Linked DNA regions of Gluconacetobacter diazotrophicus PA1 5. The main gene of each other region encodes a partner of the protein of the gene in region 2 in a complex. Links are inferred from orthologs where the notes say so. Each region holds a gene or a part of one and is shown on either strand. Other genes may lie near its edges. The genes, in order: GDI_RS11260 and hfq.

What was found.
Region 1: the proteins of hfq (region 2) and GDI_RS11260 are in contact, whole or in part, in a crystal structure (PDB 3VU3), measured with the Escherichia coli proteins. The link is inferred for Gluconacetobacter diazotrophicus PA1 5 from one-to-one orthologs.

The regions. Positions count from the first base shown.
Region 1 is NC_010125.1:2,427,668-2,439,268, reverse strand. The notes cover bases 5,669-8,643. They hold GDI_RS11260 (catalase), read left to right. Parts: upstream 5,669-6,065; coding sequence 6,066-8,222; downstream 8,223-8,643. Other genes in these bases: GDI_RS11255 (primosomal protein N'), read right to left, coding at 8,229-8,643; GDI_RS11265 (NAD(P)/FAD-dependent oxidoreductase), read left to right, coding at 5,669-5,966. Outside these bases: GDI_RS11285 (cytochrome P450), read left to right, coding at 1-600; GDI_RS11280 (chloride channel protein), read right to left, coding at 622-1,992; GDI_RS11275 (cation diffusion facilitator family transporter), read right to left, coding at 2,151-3,080; more of GDI_RS11265, read left to right, coding at 4,290-5,668; more of GDI_RS11255, read right to left, coding at 8,644-10,481; GDI_RS11250 (tyrosine recombinase XerC), read left to right, coding at 10,717-11,601.
Region 2 is NC_010125.1:2,313,520-2,324,962, forward strand. What follows is about bases 5,126-7,942. They hold hfq (RNA chaperone Hfq), read right to left. Parts: upstream 6,774-7,942; coding sequence 6,477-6,773; downstream 5,126-6,476. Other genes in these bases: GDI_RS10795 (inositol monophosphatase family protein), read right to left, coding at 5,126-5,154; hflX (GTPase HflX), read right to left, coding at 5,183-6,493; ntrX (nitrogen assimilation response regulator NtrX), read right to left, coding at 6,890-7,942. In the rest of the region: GDI_RS10770 (ATP phosphoribosyltransferase regulatory subunit), read right to left, coding at 1-1,040; GDI_RS10775 (phosphoserine transaminase), read right to left, coding at 1,086-2,267; argC (N-acetyl-gamma-glutamyl-phosphate reductase), read right to left, coding at 2,430-3,362; mazG (nucleoside triphosphate pyrophosphohydrolase), read left to right, coding at 3,507-4,283; more of GDI_RS10795, read right to left, coding at 4,297-5,125; more of ntrX, read right to left, coding at 7,943-8,281; GDI_RS10815 (sensor histidine kinase NtrY-like), read right to left, coding at 8,271-10,487; ntrC (nitrogen regulation protein NR(I)), read right to left, coding at 10,558-11,443. UniProt on the Escherichia coli protein: RNA chaperone that binds small regulatory RNA (sRNAs) and mRNAs to facilitate mRNA translational regulation in response to envelope stress, environmental stress and changes in metabolite concentrations.

The DNA.
Region 1 (11,601 bases), 110 kb from region 2 along the record:
TGGTACCTGCTGTCGCAGGCGCCGGAGGTCGAGGCCCGCCTGCACGAGGAACTCGATACCGTCCTCGGTTCGCGGGCACCGACCTTCGCGGATGTGTCGCAACTGGTCTATACGCGTGCCATCGTCGAGGAGACCCTGCGCCTCTACCCGCCCGTGCCCCTGCTGGCGCGGGAGGCGAAGGAGGACGACACCATCCGCAGCCGCAAGGTGAAGGCCGGCGCGCTGGTCATGGTGGTGCCGTGGCTGCTGCACCGGCACCGTCTCTACTGGCGCAAGCCCGACCATTTCATGCCCGAGCGGTTCCTGCCCGGCAGTCCGGATGCGCCGCAGAAATATACCTACGTGCCGTTCAGCATCGGCCCGCGGATCTGTCCCGGCCTGTCCTTCGGGCTGGTCGAGGCGATCATCTGCCTGGCCTCGCTGGCACGCGGCACGACGTTGCGCCTGGCGCCCGGCGCGGTGGTCGAGCCGGTCTGCCGCCTGACCCTGCGCCCCGGCGATACCCTGCCGATGACGGTGTGGAAGCGCACGGCCGCCGCCGGGACCCGACCGGTCCCGGCAGCCGCGTCGGCCCAACGCTGTCCGGTCCACCACGGCTGAGCGCTCGCGCGCAGGATCTCGTCAGAACCGTTCCGGCGCGGTGGGGCCGGGGACGATCGCGGCCCGGGGCGGGGCGGCGGTTTCCTCGGCCGGCGGGGGGGCATGTTCCACCACATCGAGGAATTTTTCGGCCAGCGCGCTGTAGAGCGACTGGCTGCAGACCGTGCGCGACACGGCATAGGCCAGGAACGACGTCGCCAGCAGCGCCAGCGTCACCTGCTGGTTGTCCGACATTTCCATCACGATGACGGTGGCCGTCAGCGGTGCCTGCACCACCGCCGAGAAATAGGCGACGGTGCCCAGCAGGACGACCGCGCCGGGCGTCGTATGGGGCAGGAACTGCGCGATCCACCCGCCGATGCCCGCCCCGATGGCCAGCGACGGCGCGAACAGTCCCCCCGGAATGCCCGAGCAGTAGGACACGATGGTGGCGATGTATTTCAGGATGAAGAACGACGCCGGATAATGGGTCTGGCCCGTGATGATCTCGCGCGCCTGTAAATAGCCCGTGCCGTAGGTGATGCCCCCCGATGCCACGCCCAGGACGGCCAGTACCAGGCCGCACGCGGCCGCGAAGGCCACCGGCCGGCGGCTGACGAACTGCCCCAGCACGCCCGGCAGGCCGGCCGAGGAGCGGATCAGGATGGCCGAGAACGCCCCGCCGCTGACCCCGCCCAGGATACCGCAGGCCAGCACCGCGATCCAGCTTATGCCGATCGGCACCACGACGTCGGTATGGCCGAAATAGGTATAATTGCCGACCAGCGCGATGGCGGTGACGCCCGACAGGATAACGCCGGTCAGCATCGTGCCGCTGGTGCGCTGCTCGAAGGAATGGCTCAGTTCCTCGATCGCGAACACGATTCCGCCCAGCGGCGTGTTGAAGGCCGCCGACACGCCCGACGCGCCGCCCGCCAGGATCAGCCCCCGGCGCATCCCCACCGCCGACAGGTTCAGCCAGCGGCCGAACGCATGCATGATCGCGGCGCCCACCTGCACGGTCGGGCCCTCGCGGCCGATCGATGCCCCGGCCAGCAGGCCCAGCGTGGTCAGCAGGATCTTGCCGAAGGCGATGCGCAGCGACAGCAGCCGGTCGACCACCGCGAAATCGTCCAGGTGCAGGGTCGCGATCGTCTGGGGAATGCCCGATCCCTGGGCGCCGCGAAACCAGGTGCGGGTCAGCCAGGTGGACAGCGCCAGCCCCGCCGGGGTGATCGCCAGCATGATCCACGGGTCCCAGTGGACCAGGCGCGTACGCAGGGCGGCGGCGGCGTCGGCGGCGGTGGCGAAGCCCACGGCGACCAGCCCCACGACGATGGCCGCGGCCCAGTACACGATCTTGCGCCGCCACTGCGCCGTCGTGACCCGGGCGGATCGGCGCAGGTGGCGCATATGGCGGATGCGCAGTTCGGTCAGGTCGGTTTTCATCATTCTCGCCCGAGGCAGGCCAGGCCTGCCCGGATGGGGGCTGCGGGTCGGTTCGGGGCCATCCGTCCCTTTAGCGCGGATTGTCCGGCGGGTTCCAGCGGAACCGCCATGCTAGCCCTGTTTCAGGATGAGGGCAGGATTGCCCGGGGCGCGGGGGCCGGCGGAACCGCAATTCCCTCATGCTTGGCCTTGCGCTCGGGCTCGACATGGATGTGGATCAGCGCCTGGCCGATCTCGGCGCGCAGGGCGGCCTCGATCCGGTCGCAGATCTCGTGGGCAGCGTCCACGGACATGGCGCCGGGAACCACCAGATGAAATTCCACGAACGCCATGGCGCCGACGATGCGCGCCCGCAGGTCGTGCGCCTCGATCGCGCCGGTGGCGTTGCTGGCGATGACGTGGCGGATATCGGCCAGGGTGTCCGCATCCGGGGCCTCGTCCATCAGGCCCGCGATCGAACGGCGCATCATCTCCCAGCCGACGCGCAGTACGTTCACCGCGATCAGCGCGGCCAGGGCGGCATCCAGCCAGGCCTGCCCGGTCAGCGGGATCAGGACGAAGCCGGCGACCAGCCCGACCGTGGTCCACACGTCGGACATCACGTGCTGGCCCGCTGCGATCAGGGTCGGCGATCGCCGCGCCCGGCCGGACTGCAGCAGCACGATCGCCCAGGCCAGGTTCAGTACGCCGGCCGAGCCGTTCAGCGCGATGCCCGACAGCGGCGCGTGCGGCAGAACCGGATGCTGCCAGTCGATCCAGGCCTCGCGCCCGATGGCCAGCGCGGTCATCAGTACCAGCACGCCTTCGGCCACCGCCGACAGGTATTCCGCCTTGTAATGGCCGTAGGTGTGGTTTTCGTCGGGCGGCAGGCTGGCGACGCGTAGCGCCCACAGGCCGGCCAGGGCGGCGACGACGTTGATGATCGTCTCGATCGCATCGGAATAGAGCGCGATCGAGCCGGTGACGCGCCAGGCGGCGTATTTCAGGCTCAGGGCGACCAGGCTGACCCCCAGGCTGGTCCAGGCCAGGGCGTTCTTGCTGATATGCGGCATGGGTCAGATCGTGTTCGCGTCCGCCAGGACACATCGTGCGGAATAGGACAGCGTTTCGATCTGGAAGGTGGGATGGCCGATGCGAAAGCGCGTGCGCAGTGCCTCGGTCGCGTCACGCAGCAGGCTGTCCTCGCTGGCGTCTTCCTCCCCCGGAGGAACGGGGCAGGCGGCGCGCACCAGATGCACGGTCAGGGCGGTGTCCGTCGTACTGATCGGCCAGATATGCAGGTCGTGCAGGTCCAGCACCCCCGGCAGGGTGCGCAGATAGGCCTCGACCCCGGCGCGGTCGATCGTGCGGGGCACCCGGTCCAGCGCCATGTCCAGCGAATCGCGCAGCAGCGACCAGGTGCCGGCGACGATCGTGACCGACACGACCAGGCTGACGATGGGGTCCACGCGCGTCCAGCCGGTATAGAGGATGATCGCGCCCGCGATCACCACCGCGACCGTCATCAGCGTGTCGGCCGCCATGTGCAGGAAGGCGGCGCGGATGTTCAGGTCCTCCCCGCCCCGCGCGAACAGCAGGGCGGTGATCCCGTTGACCAGGATTCCGATCCCCGCCACCACCATGATCGTGGTGCCGGGCACCGGGGCGGGGTTGATCAGGCGCAGGATCGCCTCCCACACGATGCCGCCGGTGACCAGCAGCAGCGCCACCGCATTGCCCAGCGCGGCCAGGATGGACGAGCGGCGCAGTCCATAGGTGAAATCGGCGCTGGGCGCGCGCCGCGACAGGTGCTGCGCCATCCACGCCGCCGCCAGCGCCAGGACGTCGGACAGGTTATGGCCGGCATCCGCCATCAGGGCGAGCGCGTGGGACAGCACGCCCCAGGTCGCCTCGGCGACGACATAGACCAGGTTCAGCGCGATGCCCCACGCAAAAGGCGGCGCCGAAACTGGCCGGGGCATGGACGTGATGGTGGCCGAATCCATGTCCGTGCCCCTCATGCCCATGATCGTGACCGTGATCATGTCCATCATCGTGCGCGTGGTCATGTCCGTGGCCACACTCTCCCGCTTGGTCCTCGGCGGAATCGTGCCGGTGCGGGGGCGGTTGATCGTGCGGGTCGGCCATGGCGGCGTGGTTCTCGTCCGGGGGCGGGGGGCTTTCTGTAACAGAAGCGCGACCGGCGGGGCGAGTCCTGCATTCTTTTGCCGGGGGGCTCGCCCATGATATGGCACGCCTCCGAACAGAAACCGGGTTCCCTCATGATCCGACTGACCGAAATCCGGCTTCCGCTGGACCATCATCCCGATGCCCTGGCGGCGGAGATCATCCGGCGGCTGGGCATTCCGGCCGAGGACCTGCTGGATCACGCGGTGTTCCGCCGGGGCTACGACGCGCGGCGCCGGGGCGCGATCGTCCTGGTCTACACCGTCGATTGCACCCTGCGGGACGAGGAAGGGGTCCTGGCGCGGCTGGCGGGCGACAGGCATGTCGGCGTGGCGCCGGATACGACCTATCGCGTCCCCGTGGAGGACGGCGCCCGCCTGGCGGCTGCCGCTACCTATCGCCGCCCGATAGTGATCGGCGCGGGGCCGTGCGGCCTGCTGGCGGGGCTGCTGCTGGCGCAGATGGGGTTGCGGCCGCTGATGCTGGAACGCGGCAAGAGCGTGCGCGAGCGCACCGTCGATACGTTCGCCCTGTGGCGCAGATCGGTGCTGACGCCGGAAAGCAACGTGCAGTTCGGCGAGGGCGGGGCCGGGACGTTTTCCGACGGCAAGCTGTACAGCCAGGTCAGCGATCCGCGCCATTACGGCCGCAAGGTGCTGACGGAATTCGTCCGGGCCGGCGCGCCGAAGGAAATCCTCTATCTGTCCAAGCCGCATATCGGCACGTTCCGCCTGGTGTCGATGGTCGAGCATATCCGTGCGGAGATCGAGGCGCTGGGCGGCGAATATCGCTTCGGCGCCCGGGTGGAGGATATCCTGCTCGCGCCCGGCGCCCGCCGGGTCTCGGGGGTCAGCCTGGCGGGCGGCGAGGTGGTGCAGGCCGACCATGTCGTGCTGGCCGTCGGCCACAGCGCGCGCGATACCTTCGCCATGCTGCACGGCAGGGACGTTGCGATGGAGGCCAAGCCCTTTTCCATCGGCGTGCGGATTGAGCATCCGCAATCGGTCATCGATGCCGCGCGGTTCGGCACGCATGCCGGCAATCCGCTGCTGGGGGCGGCGGATTACCGGCTGGTGCATCACGCGTCCAACGGGCGGGCGGTCTATTCCTTCTGCATGTGCCCCGGCGGCACGGTGGTCGCCGCGACGTCCGAGGAAGGACGCGTCGTCACCAACGGAATGAGCCAGTATTCACGGGCCGAACGCAACGCCAATGCGGGGATCGTAGTCGGCGTCACCCCCGACCCCGATTATCCCGACGGCCCGCTGGCCGGCATCGCGTTCCAGCGCCATTGGGAACGCCAGGCCTACCTGGCCGGCGGCGGCGGCTACCGCGCCCCGGCCCAGCGCGTGGGCGATTTCCTGGCCGGCCGGCCCTCGACCCACCTGGGCGCGGTGGAGCCGTCCTATCGTCCCGGGGTCACGCCCACGGACCTGGCCGCCTGCCTGCCCGATTTCGCGGTCCAGGCCATGCGTGAGGCGCTGGCCGATTTCGGGCGGCAGCTCGCCGGCTTCGACATGGAGGACGCGGTGATGACGGGGGTGGAAACGCGCACGTCCTCGCCGCTGCGAATCCCGCGTGGGCCGGACGGGCAGAGCGTGAATACCGCCGGCCTGTATCCGGCGGGCGAGGGCGCGGGCTATGCGGGCGGGATTCTGTCGGCGGCCATCGACGGCATCCGCGTGGCCGAAGCGGTGGCCCTGGACCTGGCCGGGCGACCGGTCGACGGACTGATCCGCCAGACCATGACCCGCAGCGCCCCGGCCCAGTAGGGGCCCGGCAAGGGGCAACCCTCCCTTTGCGCCCACGTTGGCGAACCAGGGGCATGGCGGCGCCGGTCGCCCCATGCCGAAGGAAACAGAGGGGCTGTCATGAGCGTAAAATCACCAGGGACGAAATCGCCGGGTGCGAAATCACCCGGGCCGGGGCGCAAGACCGCCACGCTCGGGACCGAGACGATCCAGCGCGGGGCGGGTGGCGAGACGCATCAGGTGGCGGGGGGCGACGTGCCGGTCCTGACCACCCAGCAGGGCATACCGGTCGCGGATGACCAGAATTCGGCCCGGATCGGGGCGAGGGGGCCGACCCTGCTGGAAGATTTCCATTTCCGCGAGAAGATCTTCCATTTCGACCACGAGCGGATTCCCGAACGCGTGGTGCATGCGCGCGGCTATGGCGCGCACGGGTTCTTCGAACTGACGGAATCGCTGGCCGACGTGACGCGCGCCGACGTGCTGCAGCGCCCGGGCGAGCGCGTTCCGGCCTTCGTGCGGTTTTCCACCGTGGCGGGCAGCAAGGGATCGTCCGACCTGGCGCGTGACGTGCGCGGCTTCGCGGTCAAGCTGTACACGCATGAAGGCAACTGGGACATTGTCGGCAACAATATCCCGGTCTTCTTCATCCAGGACGCCATCAAGTTTCCCGACGTGATCCATTCGGTGAAGCCCGAGCCGGATCGCGACTTTCCGCAGGCGCAGTCGGCGCACGACAATTTCTGGGATTTCGTGTCGCTGTCGCCGGAATCGATCCACATGGCGCTGTGGGTGATGTCGGACCGCGCCATTCCCCGTTCGCTGCGGTTCATGGAAGGGTTCGGCGTCCACTCCTTCCGCTTCGTGAACAAGGCGGGCAAATCGACCTACGTCAAATTCCATTGGAAGCCGAAGCAGGGCCTGCAATCGGTGGTGTGGAACGAGGCCCTGAAGATCAACGGCGCCGATCCCGATTTTCATCGTCGTGACCTTTGGAACGCCATCCAGTCCGGCGATTTTCCGGAATGGGAACTGGGCGTGCAACTGTTCGACGACGATTTCGCCGACAGTTTCGATTTCGACGTCCTGGACCCGACCAAGCTGATTCCCGAGGAACTGGTGCCGGTGCGCCGGATCGGGCGGCTGGTGCTGGACCGGGTCGTCGATAATTTCTTCGCCGAGACCGAGCAGGTGGCCTTCTGCACGCAGAACATCGTCCCGGGCGTGGATTTCACCAACGATCCGTTGCTGCAGGGGCGGAATTTTTCCTACCTCGACACGCAGCTCAAGCGCCTGGGCGGCCCCAACTTCACGCATATTCCCATCAATGCCCCTAAATGTCCGTTTCACAATTTCCAGCAGGACGGGCACATGGCGATGCATAATCCGAAGGGCCGGGCGAACTACGAACCCAATTCCTGGGGCGGCGCGCAGGGCGGCCCGCGTGAGGACCCGGCGCGCGGCTTCACTTCCTTCCCGGCGCGCGAGGCGGGCGAGAAATTGCGGGAACGCTCCGAACTGTTCGGCGACCATTACAGCCAGGCCCGGCAATTCTACCTGAGCCAGACCGAGACCGAGCGCGTTCACATCCAGCAGGCCTTCACCTTCGAACTGAGCAAGGTCGAGACGCCGCCGATCCGTGCGCGGGTGGTGTCGCACCTGGTGAATGTCGATATCGACCTGGCCACCGCCGTGGCGCAGGGGCTGGGGCTGGAGGACCTGCCCGAGGCCGCCCCGCCGGCCCGCCCGCTGGTGGACGGCCTGGCGCCCTCGCCGGCGCTGAGCATCCTGCGGAACGGTCCCGACAGCTTCAAGGGGCGCAAGATCGGTATCCTGGTGACCGATGGCGTCGATGCCGGGCTGCTGAAGGCCGTCACCGATGCGGCGAGGGCCGAGGGCACGAACGTGGAACTGGTGGCGCCGAAGGTGGGCGGCGTGACGCTGCATGACGGCACGTTGGTTCCGGCCGGGCAGAAGATCAATGGCGGCCCGTCGGTGCTGTACGACGCCGTGGTGCTGCTGCCCTCGGCGGACGGGGCCACCCTGCTGATGCAGGAGGCGACGGCGCGGGACTTCATCGCCGATGCCTACGCCCATGCCAAGTTCATCGGCTACGCCGAGGCGGCGCTGCCGTTGATGGAACGCGCGGGGGTCCGCCCGGCCGACATGGATGACGGCATCCTTAAACTGTCCACGCCCGCCGACGCGACCGCCTTCATCGCCGCGTGCAGGGCTCTGCGGTTCTGGGAGCGCGAGGCGAACGTCCACGCGGTATAGGGCCTGCTAAAGGAACGAGACCGGATCGATATCGATGTCGATCCGGGCCCCGCGTTCGGGCGTCACGCGGTCCAGCCATTGCCGCAGCAGGGGCTGGACCGCGACCTCGCGCCGCGTGCGCAGCAGCAGTCGCCTGCGGTGGCGGCCGCGCAGGATGGCCAGCGGCGCGGGGGCCGGGCCCAGCACCTGCAGGCTGTCGCCCCGGGGCGCTGCCTGACCCAGGGCCCGGGCGGTGGCGTCGGCGGCCTCCGGCGTATCCGCGCTGACGATCAGGGCGGCCAGCCGGCCGAAGGGGGGCCAGAAGCCGGGGCGGCGCTGCTCGGCCTCCTGGCGCATGAAACTCTCGAAATCGCCTGACACCAGCGCCAGCATCACCGGATGGTCGGGGGTGTAGCTCTGCAGCAGCACCGTCCCCGGGGCCTCGGCACGGCCGGCGCGGCCGGCGACCTGATGCAGCAACTGCACCGTGCGTTCCGCCGCGCGCAGGTCGCCGCCGCCCAGGCCCAGGTCGGCATCGACGACACCGACCAGCGTCAGATGCGGAAAATGCCAGCCCTTGGCCACGATCTGCGTGCCGATCACCAGGTCGATCTCGCGCCGCGCGATCCGCGCCACGGCGTCGGCGGTGGCGGCGGGGCCGGGCAGGGTGTCGCTGGCCATCACCAGGATGCGCGCATCGGGGAAGGTGGCGCGCGCTTCCTCGGTAATGCGCTCCACGCCGGGGCCGATCGGCGTCAGGCTGGATTCGGCGTGGCATTCGGGGCAGGCGGGCGGTGTCGCTTCCTGATAGCCGCAATGATGGCAGGTCAGGATCTGCCGCGCGCGATGTTCCACCAGCCAGGCGGTGCAGTTCGGGCATTGCAGGCGGTGGCCGCAGGTACGGCACAGGGTCAGCGGCGCATAGCCCCGCCGGTTGAGGAACAGCATCCCCTGCTCGCCGCGCCCGATCGCCTGCCGGATGGCCTCGGTCAGCACCGGCGAGAGGAACAGTCCCCGTTCGGGCGGATGGGCGCGCATGTCGATGGTGCGCACCTCGGGCATCGTCGCCCCGCCATGGCGCGCGGTCAGCACCAGATGGCGGTAGCGGCCGGCCCCGACATTGGCCAGGGTCTCCAGGCTGGGCGTGGCCGAGACCAGGACGACCGGCGCGCGGTCCATGCGCGCCCGCACCACGGCCATGTCGCGCGCGTGGTAGGTCACGCCGTCTTCCTGCTTGAACGCGGTCTCGTGTTCCTCGTCCACGATGATCAGCCCCAGTTCCGCGAAGGGCAGGAACAGGGCCGAGCGCGCGCCCACCACCACCCGCGCCGTGCCGTCGGCCACCGCGTGCCAGGTGACGCGGCGCAGGCGCGGCCCCAGGTCGGAATGCCACAGCGCGGGCTCCGCCCCGAAGCGGCGGGCGAAACGCCCGGTCCATTGCGAGGACAGGGCGATTTCCGGCAGCAGCACCATCACCTGCTTCCCGCGCGCCAGGCAGGCGGCAATGGCCTCCATGTAGATCTCGGTCTTGCCCGATCCGGTCACTCCTTCCAGCAGGGTGACGGAAAAGCCGCCCTCCGCCGCCAGGGCACGCAGGGCCCGGGCCGATTCCGCCTGCTCGCCGTCCAGTGCCGGGGGGCAATGGTCCGGATCGGGCCGCACGAAGGCGGGGCGCGGCGTCATCGTTACCCCGCGCAGCGCCCCGGCATCCGCCAGGCCGCGCACCACGCTGGTGCCGACCCCGGCACGGCGGGCCAGTTCGGCGGCGGTCAGCGGCCCGTCATGCGCGGCGATGTCCAGCACCCTTCGCCGTGCCGGGGTGTCGCGCAGGCCCGGCGGCGGATCGGCAACGGCCCAGCCCAGCGCGGGGGCGGCCTGGGCGGCGGTGCCGGTGCGCAGCGCCATGGCCAGCACCAGCCCCGGGGGGGAAAGCGTATAGGCCGCGACCCAGTCGACGAAGCGGCGCAGCGAGGCCGGCAAGGGCGGCTGGTCCAGCCGCGCGATGACGGGCTTCAGCCGTCCGTCCGCCACGCTCTTCATGGGGGGCGGGGTGAATTCGGGCGGCAGGTTGCGCTCCGGGTCCCAGACCACGCCGGTTTCGGTACGCCGCCCCAGCGGCACGGTGACGATGTCGCCGGGTTGCAGCGGGGGGGCGGGCAGGTCCGGCGGTGCGGCATAGTCGAACGGGCCGGGGAAGGGCAGAGGCAGCAGGACCGCGACACGCGGCCGGCCGGTCGGAGGCTGCTTCAAAAGCCCCGCTGCTGGCGGTCCGACGCGCATTTCCTGCGCTCCGATGCTCACGGCCATAAGGCCGCTCCGCTTCGGTGCTCGGAAACACACGACGGGCGCGACCCTTCGGGCCGCTCTCGCTCAGCAGCGGGGCTTTTGAAGCAGCCTCCCATTCCCGCCTTCCGTGCCGGGGTGCGTTTGTCTAGACTCGCATGTGCCATGAGGTTTTCTATCGCCCCGGTCGTTTCCTGTCTTGTCCGCCGTCACGCGTGATGGGGGGCGGCGCATGACGGGCGCGGATCTGCGCGACGCCTTCCTGGACTGGATGCGGGACGAACGCCGGGCCTCGCCCCTGACGATCGCGGCCTATCGCGGTGACCTGGACCGGTTCCTGGATTTCATCGGCGCCCATGTCGGCGGCACGGTGGACCTGGCGGTACTGGACCGACTGTCGCTGGCGGACCTGCGGGCATGGCTGGCGTTCGAACATGCCCAGGGACATGCGCTGGCACAGCGCGACCGGGGGCGGTCCAGCACGCCGGACCGTGCGGCGCGGACCCGGGCGCGGCGGGTGTCGGCCATGCGGTCCTTCTATCGCTATCTGGCGCGGCGTCATGGCGTTACCAATCCGGCGCCCGGCCTGCTGGCCGCGCCGCGTACCAAATCCCCCCTGCCGCGCCCCTTGTCCGAAGCGCAGGCCCTGGACGTGCCCGATGGTGTAGGGGACCTGGCGGTCACGCCCCTGGGGCAGGCGCGCGACGCGGCGCTGTTCCTGCTGCTGTATGGCTGCGGATTGCGGATATCCGAGGCGCTGGGGCTGGATGTCCGGGATCTGGATCACGCGCTGTCGGCGGGCGGCACGCTGCTGGTCCGGGGCAAGGGCGGGCGGGAACGGCTGGTGCCGATCCTGCCGGCGGTGGCGCGTGTGCTGACGGACTGGCGGGCGCGGCATCCCGCGCCTCTGCCCGACGCGCCGCTCTTCCCCGGGGTGCGGGGCGGCCGGTTGCAGCCGGCGGTGGCGCAGCGGGCGATGCGCGCCTGGCGCGACATGGCGGGCCTGCCGGACCACGCCACGCCCCATGCCCTGCGCCATTCCTTCGCCACCCATCTGATGGAAGGCGGCGCGGATCTGCGCACGATCCAGGAATTGCTGGGCCATGCCAGCCTGTCG
Region 2 (11,443 bases):
TAGCCTTCGGTCCGCAGCCGCCGGCCCAGCGCCGGGTCGCACCCGGCGGGCAGGAACACGCGGATGCGTCCGGGCCGGGTCGGGGCGGCCCGCAGCAGGGCCTCGGGGCGCAGGGTCAGGCCGCAGGCCGGTTCGTCATTGTTGGAAATATAGCGCCCGCCCCGGCCCAGTTCTTCATGCTGGCCACGGGCGTACACGGTCACGCACACGCCGGTATGGTAGCGCCAGCCCCGGAATTCGACCGGATCGACCGTCAGGCGGATATCGGGCACGCGCGCCTTGATCGCGGCACAGGTGGCGGCCAGCCGGTCGCTCAGCGCCCGGACCGGTTCCGGCAGGACCAGCCCACCCAGCACCGCCAGCGCGCGTTCGGCAGGACCCGCCGCATGCAGCAATTCGGTCAGCACCGGCGCCAGGCCGCCGGCCAGGCGCGCGACGGCCGCCGCGTCCTTGCGGTCCAGGGCGCGCATCAGCGCCTGCCGCTCGGCCGGGGTGTAGTCGATTTCCGCGATCAGCGCCGGCGCCAGCGAGGGCATCGTCAGGTCGAACGACACGCCGGGCACCCCCAGCACCGCCAGGCCTTCGGCCCCCAGTGCGATGATTTCAGCGTCGGCCTGGGGCGAGTCCGGGCCGATCAGTTCGATCCCGGCCTGGGAAATCTGGCGGTCGCTTTCCCGCGCCCCGCCGCTGGCCAGCACGCACAGCCCGGTATAGGACAGGCGCAGCGGACGCGGCACATCGGCCAGCCGGGTCGCCGCGATCCGCGCGATCTGCGGCGTGATGTCGGGACGCAGCGCCATCATCCGCCGCGTGTCCGGGTCCATCAGGCGAAAGGCCTGGTCGGCCACGGCCGCGCCCGATCCGCTCAGCAGCGTATCCTCGAATTCCAGCAGCGGCGGCTTCACGCGGCTGTATCCGTGCGTCGCGAAGACCCGCATCAGGTCTTCCATGCCGGCGGCCTCGGCCTCGGCATCGGAAGGAAGCAGGTCGACAAAGCCCGCGGGCAGCAGGGCGGGATTGGGAGGCGGGTCGTCCGTCATGCGCGCGCCTATAGCACCGTCCCGGCCATTCGTCATGCCCGCCCGTCAGGCGTATTCGGCTCGTACCTGGGCCTCGGCCCAGTCCAGCCACGGCATCAGGGCGCGCAGGTCACCGGATTCGACCGTCGCACCGCCCCACAGCCGCAGGCCGGGGGGCGCATCGCGGTAGCTGCCGATATCCAGCGCGACGCCTTCGCCCTCCAGCAGGGCCACGATCCGCCTGGCCGCGCGGGCCTGCGTCTCCGCGTCCAGGGCCCGGAACCAGGGCGCCACGATGGTCAGGCAGATCGCGGTGCTGGACCGTTCTGCCGCCGTTCCGGCCAGGAACGCCGCCCAATCGGACCGGGCGACCCAGTCCGACACCACGGCCAGGTTGGCCTGGCTGCGGGCGACCAGCGCCGGCAGTCCGCCGATCGCCTCGGCCCAGCGCAGGCCGTCCAATGCGTCCTCGACGCACAGCATCGACGGCGTATTGATGGTGTCGCCGCGAAAGATGCCCTCGATCAGCTTGCCCTTGGATGTCAGGCGAAAGATCTTCGGCAGGGCACGCGGGGCGGGCGCCTGCTCCAGCCGGCGGACGGCGCGGGGCGACAGCGCCAGCATGCCGTGCGCGGCCTCGCCCCCCAGGACCTTCTGCCAGGACCAGGTGACCACATCCAGCTTGTCCCACGGCAGGTCCATGGCGAAGGCGGCCGAGGTCGCGTCGCAGATGACCAGCCCGTCGCGGTCCGCCGGAATGGCCGATCCGTCGGGGATGCGCACGCCCGAGGTCGTGCCGTTCCACGCCAGGACGACATCATGCGACCAGTCCACCTGCCCCAGGTCCGGCAGGCGGCCGTAATCGGCCCTCGCGCACCCGGGCGTCGGGATCTGAAGCTGGGCCACGATATCGTTGGCCCAGGTTGCCGAAAAGCTCTCGAAGGCCAGGACATCCACCGGGCGCTGGCCGACCAGCGACCACAGCACCATTTCCACCGCGCCGGTGTCCGAAGCCGGCACGATCCCCAGCTTCCAGTCGTCCGGCATGCCCAGGATGGCGCGCGACCGGGTAATGACCTCGTTCAGCCGCGCGCGGCCGTCGGGTGCGCGGTGCGACCGCCCCAGCAGCGCCCCGGACAGCGCATCCAGCGACCAGCCCGGCCGCTTGGCGCAGGGGCCGGAGGAGAAACAGGGATTGCCGGGGCGCGCACCCGGCTTGACGATCGCATCGGGAGAAATAGAGAGCATCATCCTGTCCGGAGCCGGTGGTACGAGAGAGGGGACTCGAACCCCTATGCCTTGCGGCGGTCGATTTTGAGCCGACTACGTCTACCGTTCCGTCACTCTCGCCTGGTCCCCTGCTTACCAGCAAACCGGGGAATCTGGCAATTGATCAACTGCCCGCCCCTTTCAGGCCGGCGAAGCCAGGCCGAGCATCAGCGCGATATTCTGGATCGCGGCGCCCGATGCCCCCTTGCCCAGATTGTCCAGCCGCGCGGTCAGCACCGCCTGGCGGCGCGCGTCGTTGGCGTGCACGCGCAATTCCATCAGGTCGGTTCCCGCCAACGCATCGGCATCCAGGGTGGTGCCGGCCTCGGCCACGCCGACCCGGTCCGAGCCAGCGTAGACATCCGCCAGCACGGCCCGCAGGTCCGCCCCGGTGGCCGGTGCGGCCAGCATGTCGAGATGCAGCGGGATCGAGACGATCATGCCCTGGGGGAAATGCCCCACCGAGGGCACGAAGAGCGGCGTGCGCGACAGGCCGGCATAGCGGGTGATTTCCGGCACATGCTTATGATCCAGCCCCAGGCCGTAGAGTTCGAAGGCCGGGCCGCCCTCGCGCTCATGCGCCTCGATCATCGTGCGGCCGCCGCCGCTATAGCCGCTGACGGCGTTGATCGTGACCGGGAAATCGGGGGCCAGCAATCCGGCCCGGACCAGCGGACGCAGCAGCGCGATCGCGCCGGTCGGATAGCAGCCGGGATTGGACACGCGCCGCGCCGTCGCGATCGCCGCCGCCTGGTCCGCGCCCATTTCCGGGAAACCGTACGCCCAGTCGGGATCGACGCGAAAGGCCGTGCTGGCGTCCAGCAGGCGCGGGGCCGGCCCGCCGGCGGCCTCCATCGCCGCCACCATCGACGCGGCCTCGCGCGATGCCGCATCGGGCAGGCACAGCACGACCAGATCGGCCGATTCCATCATCTCGCGCCTTGCGTCGGCATCCTTGCGGCGCTCGGGGTCGATCGACCGCACCGCGACCGGGAGGGCATGCAGGCGCTGGCGAATGCCCAGCCCCGTCGTCCCGGCCTCGCCATCGATGAAAACCGTCGCCTGTCCGTCCATGATCCGTCCGTTCTCCCTCACCCCTAATGGATAGGGGCCTGTACCATAATCCAAAGGCCGATACCCCTGGAGACGGATTCTTTGTCAATGTCCCGGGGCGCAGGGCATCATGCCCGGCCTTTTCATAACATGGAGTTCCCCCCGATGTCCGAAGCCACCCAGGCCCTGTCCCGCCTGATAGACATCATGGCAAGGCTGCGCGATCCGGTGGCGGGATGTCCGTGGGACCGCGAGCAGGACTTCGCCACGATCGCCCCGTTCGCGATCGAGGAAGCCTATGAGGTCGAGGACACGATCGCCCGGCAGGATTGGGCGGCGCTGCCGGACGAACTGGGCGACCTGTTGCTGCAGGTCGTCTATCACGCCCGCATGGCGGAGGAAGCCGGCTGGTTCGATTTCGCGACCGTGGCCGGCATGATCGGCGACAAGATGGTCCGCCGCCATCCCCATGTGTTCGGCGATGCCACGCTGCAGGCCGGCCAGTGGGAAGATGAAAAGGAACGCGAGCGGCAGGCCCGGCGGGAGGAGGGTACGCTGGCCGGCATTCCGGCGGCGCTGCCGGCCCTGCTGCGCGCGCGCAAATTGTCGGCGCGGGCGGCCCGGGTCGGATTCGACTGGCCCGATGCAAGGGACGTCCTGGACAAGGTGGACGAGGAAGTCGCGGAACTGAAGGCCGAACTGGATTCGGGCGATCGCGCGCGCATCACCGACGAACTGGGGGACGTGCTGTTCACCCTGGCGACGCTGGCCCGCAAACTGGACATCGACCCGGAAGCCTGCCTGCGCCAGGCCAATGCCAAATTCACCCGCCGCTTCACCGCCATGGAACAGGACCTGGCCCGGCGGGGCACCAGCCTGCCGGACAGCACGCTGGCCGAGATGGAAGCCGGCTGGCAGGAGGTCAAGCGGCGCGAGCGGTAGGACGAAGCCGTTTTCAGTCCCTGTCGTATTCCAGCAGCAGGCGCCGCAGATCCAGCCAGCTTGCCCGGTCGGGGGCATAGAGCAGGCCGCCGGCAAGGTCGGTCGGGCGATAGGGGCTGCCGTCGAAATGGGCGCAGTAGCCGCCGGCCTCGCGGTGGATCAGCCAGCCGGCCAGATGGTCCCAGGGCAAGGTGCGGTTGAACAGCAGGAAATGCCACTTCCCGTCCGCGAGCATGAGATATTCATGCGCCGCGCAGCGGAAGTCCCACGAGCCCATCACCCGCGGCAGGTTCCGCGCGACGGTGTCGCGGATCGGCAGCGGCAGATAACGCCAGGAGGCATTGCCGCACATCTCTTCCGCGGGGGCGGGCGGCGCGCAGGCCAGCGTGCGTTCCGCACCGTCCGGGCCGACCAGCCAGGCGCCCTCGCCCCGCACCGCCAGCGCCGCGACGTCGCAAACCGGGTCCAGGATCGCGGCACCGACGACCTCGCCCCGCGCCACGACGGCCACCATCACGCCGAACAGCGGCACGCCGGCAGCGTAATTCGCGGTGCCGTCGATCGGGTCGACGACATACGCCAGTTCGGCCTCGCCCAGCGAATCAAGCAGGGCCGGGCGCGCGCTGACCGCTTCCTCGCCGATCACCACGGCCTTGGGGGACAGGCGCAGCAGGGCCTCGGTGATGTCGCGCTCGGCGGCTTCGTCGGCTTCGGTCACCACGTCCAGCTTGCTGGTCTTGCAGCGGATGGATGCGGAATCGAGTTGCCGGAAGCGCGACATGACCTGGCGGGCCGCGGCCAGCCGCATGATCCCCAGCACCTCGCGCATCTGTCCCACGGAAACAGGGCCGGCGGAAACGGGGACCGTCATGATCTTCACTCCCTGCCGGGCCGCACCCCTACTGGTCCTGACCGGCGATCTGCATCTCGAAACGGGCGCGGTCGGCCGGCAACAGGCGAACCGTCACCACGATAGCCTGCTCGCCATCCTCGCGCGATGTCACTTCGCCATGAGCGTACAGCCACGCCAGCATGGCGCCGTCCTTCACCGGGATGGTGTAGCGGACGGTTTCCATCGCCTCGGTCAGGCGCGAATCGATGGCGGCCAGCAGGTCGGGCAGGCCCTCGCCCGTGATGGCCGAAATGACGACGCTGCCCTTGCGGGGCGGCACGGCATCGCGGCCGCCGATCAGGTCGGCCTTGTTCTGCACCTCGATCACGCGCCGGCGCCAATCGTCCTCCAGCGTGCCGCTGCCGGCCATGCCTTCCAGCACGTCCTCGACATCCGCGCGCTGGGCGGCGCTGTCGGGATGGGAGATATCGCGCACATGCAGGATGACGTCGGCCTCGGCGACCTCTTCCAGCGTCGCGCGGAAGGCGGCGATCAGTTCGGTCGGCAGGTCGCTGATGAAGCCCACCGTGTCGGACAGGATGATGCGCCGGCCCGACGGCAGGCGAATGCCGCGCATCGTCGGGTCGAGGGTGGCGAACAACTGGTCCTGGGCGAAGACGGTCGCCCCGGTCAGGGCATTGAACAGGGTCGATTTTCCGGCATTGGTGTAACCGACCAGCGCCACGACCGGAAACGGCACCCGCCGGCGCGCGGCGCGGTGCAGGCCGCGCGTGCGCCGCACCTGTTCCAGTTCCCGCTTCAGGCGCACGATCCGGTCGCCGATCATGCGGCGGTCGGCCTCGATCTGGGTTTCGCCCGGACCGCCCAGGAAGCCGAAGCCGCCGCGCTGGCGCTCCAGATGGGTCCAGGTCCGGACCAGGCGGCTGCGCTGATATTCCAGATGGGCCAGTTCGACCTGCAGCGTGCCTTCCTTGGTGGCCGCGCGCTCGCCGAAAATGTCCAGGATCAGCGCCGTACGGTCGATGACCTTGCAGCCCAGGGCGCGTTCCAGGTTGCGCTGCTGCACGGGGGAGAGGCGCGAATCGACGATCACGACGGCGACGCGGTCCTGCTGGACCGCCGCGCGCAGCGATTCGACCTGCCCGTTTCCCAGCAATGTCGACGGCCGGCGTGCCCGCAGCACCAGCACGGCCTGGCGCACGATGACCAGGCCGATCGAGGCGGCGAGGCCGACAGCTTCTTCCAGTCGGGCCTCGGCCGCCCGAACTTCCTCCTGGCGGTCCGGCCGTTCCCAGGGCAGGATGACGGCGGCCCGCGTCGCGGATTGCGACACGGGATCGTCAGAGGAGATCGGCATCCCCCGCCAGATCCTTCTCCGTCAGGTCAACGGTGGCGCCTTCGGTGCGCGACGGGTCGAACAGGACCACCGGCGTCGCCGGCATGACGGTGCTGATGGCGTGCTTGTAGACAAGCTGCGTATGACCGTCGCGACGCAGCAGCACCGAGAAATTGTCAAACCAGGTAATGATGCCCTGCAGCTTTACGCCATTGACCAGGAACACCGTGACCGGGGTCTTGGACCGTCGGACATGGTTGAGGAAGACATCCTGAACGTTTTGTGTCGGTTCTTTTGCCACGGCTGGGCCTTACTTTTTTCTGTGGGCGGGAACGAGGGCGGAACACGCCGTACCGCTCCGTACCGATAACATGCGATTGCCCTTGTCTAGCAGGCCCTTCCCCGCGGGGCAAAACCTCATCCTGCGCCCCGCTCCTCCGACGTGACGCCCAACTGTTTCAACTTGCGGTGCAATGCGCTGCGTTCCATGCCGACGAAGCCGGCGGTACGGCTGATATTGCCGCCAAAACGCAGGAGCTGCGCCTGCAGATACTGGGTTTCGAACAGGTCCCGTGCCTCGCGCAGCGGCAGGCCCATCACGTCGGCGGCGGGATCAAATTTCAGCAATGCAGGTGCGCCCTGCCCCACCGACGGCGGCAGCATCTCGGCACGGATCAGGTCGGACCCGTTGCCCGGCATCATGATCAGCAGCCGTTCCATCAGGTTGCGCAGTTCCCGCGCGTTGCCCGGCCAGTCATAGCTTTGCAGCGCGGCGACGGCGTCGCCCGACAGGTCGCGCAGCGGCAGGCCCGCGTTTTCCGCCGCCCGGCGCAGGAACAGCCGCGCCAGGCCGGGAATGTCCTCGCGCCGTTCGCGCAGGCTGGGCACGCGCAGCGGCACCACCGCCAGGCGGTAATACAGGTCCTCGCGGAAGCGGCCGGCGGCGATCGCTTCCTGCAGGTCGCGATTGGTCGCGGCCAGCACGCGGACATCGACCTTGACCCGCGACGCCCCGCCCACGCGCTCGAAGCTCTGGTCCTGCAACGCGCGGACGATCTTGCCCTGGGTTTCGATCGGCATGTCCGAAACCTCGTCCAGCAGCAGGGTGCCGCCATGGGCGCGTTCCAGCACGCCGGTCCGGCGGCCGGTGCCGTCCGGCGCCCCCTCGATGCCGAACAGTTCCTCCTCGAACCGGCCGGGGGCCAGGGTGGCGCAGTTCAGGGCGATGAACGGCCCTTCGGCCCGGCGCGAGCGCGCGTGGATCATCCGCGCCGCGACCTCCTTGCCCGCCCCGGCGGCGCCGGAAATCAGCACGCGCGAGCCGCTGGGGGCCACGCGCTCGATCTGGTTGCGCACGCCCGCGATGACCGGGCTGTCGCCGTACAGCATCGCCTCGGGCCCCGCGCGCAGGCGCAGCTCGGCGTTTTCCCGGGCCAGGCGCGATGCCTCCAGCGCGCGGCGGACCACCAGCAGCAGCCGGTCGGACTGGAAGGGCTTTTCGATGAAGTCATAGGCGCCGTGCTGCAGCGCCGCGACCGCGGTTTCGATCGTGCCGTGGCCGGAGATCATGATGGTGGGAACGACCGGTTCCTCGCCCTGGATGGCCTGGAGGATTCCCAGGCCGTCGAGACGCGAGCCCTGGAGCCAGACATCCAGGATGACCAAAGACGGCCGGCGGGCCCGAAAGGCGCTGATTGCCGAATCCGAATCCCCTGCCAGGCGGGTCTCGTAGCCTTCGTCCCGAAGAATGCCCTCGACAAGCAGCCGGATGTCCGGCTCATCATCGACGATCAGGATTTCATGCCCCATGGTCGTCCTTTACAGGCAGTATCAAGATCGAAACCGCTCCCCTTGCGTCTGGCCGGTCCTCCAGACGGATGCTACCACCATGATCTTCCAGGATTTTCTTGACGATCGCCAGACCCAGGCCGGTTCCTTTCGGCTTGTGGGTCACATAGGGTTCGGTCAATCGCTGCCTGTCTTCTTCCGGCAGGCCGATCCCGTCGTCGGCCACCGTGAGGTGGGCCTCCGAACCTTCGATGTGCAAGACAATCCCGACGATGCCGGCCGGACCGGCCGGGCTGCATGCAGCATTCCCATCTTTTGGTACCATTGCAATGGCGTCGGCCGCATTCTGCAGCAAATTGGTCAGCGCCTGGACCATCAGCCGCCGGTCGCATGACACCACCGGCCCGTGTTCGGGCAGGTCGGTTTCGTAGCGGATCTCGGGGTGGGCGGCGCGTTGCAGGACCAGGGCCTCGCGCACGATGCGCGACAGGTCCTCGGGGCGGATGATCGGCTGCGGCATCCGCGCGAAGGCGGAAAATTCGTCCACCATGCGCCCGATATCGCCGACATGGCGCACGATCGTGTCCGCGCACTGGCTGAACGTTTCGGGATCCGACGTGATCTCGCGCAGGAAGCGCCGCTTCAGCCGTTCGGCCGCGAGCTGGATCGGCGTCAGGGGATTCTTGATCTCGTGCGCGATGCGTCGGGCGACGTCGGCCCAGGCGGCCTTGCGTTGCGCTGCCTGCAATGCCGTTATGTCGTCGAACGTCACGACATAGCCCTCGGCCTTGGCGCCACGGGTCTCGGCCCCGATCCGGACCAGCAGCGTGCAGGCCCGCGCGCCGCTGCCCACCTGGACCTCGCCGGTCCAGACCCGGTCGGAAGCCCGCGCCACCTCGTCCAGCATCGGATGGAATTCCGGCACCACGTCGACCAGGCGCCGGCCGATGGCCGCCGCCAGATCCTGCTGAAGCAGGGTGGCCGCCGCACGGTTGGGCAGTTCGATCACCTGCTGCGCGTCCAGGCCGATCACGCCCGCCGACACGCCCGACAGCACGGCTTCGGTAAAGCGGCGGCGTTCGTCGATCTGGTCGTAGGCGATCATCAGTTCCGAACGCTGGCTGGAAAGCTGGTCGGTCATGCGGTTGAAGGCACGCGACAGGCTGGACAGCTCATCGTCGCGCTCGCCCTCGGGGACGCGCACCTTCAGGTCGCCGTCGCTGATCCGTCCGGATGCCAGGATCAGCAGGCCCAGCGGCCGGACGATCTGGTTGGCCAGCACCAGGCCGATCAGGATCGCCGCGAACAGCACCAGAAGCCCCACCAGCGCGAAAATCAGCACGAAGGTGAACTGGATTTTCGAGCGGTTCCGGTTCAGCCGCTGGTAATCGGCCACCACATTTTCGGTCTTGTGCATGTGGTCGAGGATTTCGGGATCGACGGGGCGGGTGATCACCAGCATCAGCGGCGGCGTGTCGCCCAGCGAGATGACCGCCCGGACCGTCTTCTCGTCGGGCGAATCGAGAATGGCGATCTCGTTGGTGCGGGCCATCATGGTGGCCGAGGGCGGCGGCAGGGCCTGCATGTCGCCCGGGTGGCTCATCAGCCCGCCCGAGGCCACGATGTGGTTGGTCAGCGGGTCGTAGATCACCGCCTCGTTCAGGCCGCGCAGGGTGGCCTGCGAATCGAGGATCTGATCCAGGGCCTCGGGGTCGTGCATCAGGTCCGACCCCGACCCTTCCAGGCCGTTGGCCGCGCCGGCCAGGTAGTTGGCCAGCGAGAAGGCCTCGGTCCGGATATTGGCGTTATGTTCCTGCAGATAGCCGTGCGAGGCCTGCAGCGCCTCGTTCAGCGCGGTGTTCACCCGGTCGCTGAACCAGATCTGGATGCCGTAATGGAAGAACACCGTGGCGAAGCAGCCGACGACGATGGTGGGCGCCACCGCCACGATGCCGAACAGCGTGACCAGGCGCACATGCAGCCGCGCCCCGGCCAGGCCGCGCCGCCGTTCGGCCAGGACGCGACCCAGCCGTTCCGACAGCGCCAGGGCCAGCAGCAGCAGGACCAGGAAATTCAGTACGAAGATCAGCGCCTGGATGCGGGGGTAATGCGTCACCGACAGGCCGCCGGACAGCACCACGAAGGTCGCGACCCCGAAACACAGCGCCAGCGCGACCAGGGCGATGGTCACGTCGCGCCGCGCCAGCAGCCCGAACAGGCCGCGCATCAGCGGCGGCGCCGGAATCCGGGCGCGGGATGCCCTGGGTTCGGTCAATGGACGATCTCCCGCTTCACGGTCAGTTCGCGCCGCGAACGACAGGGATTTCCAGGTCGCGGATCTTCTTGCGCAGGGTGTTGCGGTTCAGCCCCAGCATCGCCGCCGCCTTGATCTGGTTGCCGCGGGTGGCCGCCAGGGTCATCTGGATCAGCGGCCGTTCGACCTCGGCGATCACGCGGTCATAGATGTCGTGCAGCGGCATGCCGTCCTGGCCCGAGGCCAGGAAATGGCGGATATGGCGGGCCACGGCGTCGGCCAGCGGTTCCTGCTCGCGCAGGTCCGGCGTATCGGCGCCCTGCTCGTGCAGCGTTTCGGCCAGTTCGGAATCGATCAGGTCGGCGGTGATCGTCTCCTGCGGGTACAGGGCCGCCAGCCGGCGCATCAGGTTTTCCAGTTCGCGCACATTGCCCGGCCAGCGGCTGGCCTGGAGCCGTTCCACCGCGCCGTCGTCCAGAATCTTGCCCGGCAGGCCGTCCTCGCGGCAGCGGTCCAGGAAGTGGCGGGCCAGCAGGGGGATGTCCTCGGCCCGCTCGCGCAGGGGCGGCAGGCGGATGGGCACCACGTTCAGGCGATAGAACAGGTCCTCGCGGAACGATCCGGTGCGGATCGCCTGGCGCAGGTCGCGATGGGTGGCGGCGATGATGCGGACATTCGCGCGGATCGGCTGGCGGCCGCCCACGGTGGTGAACTCGCCGTCCTGCAGCACGCGCAGCAGGCGCGTCTGGGCCTCGGGCGGCATGTCCCCGATCTCGTCCAGGAACAGGGTGCCCCCGGCGGCCTGTTCGAAGCGGCCGGGATTGCGGCTGGTGGCCCCGGTGAACGCGCCGCGCTCATGGCCGAACAGCTCGCTCTCGATCAGTTCGCGCGGGATCGCCGCCATGTTGACGGCGACGAAGGGCCCGCCG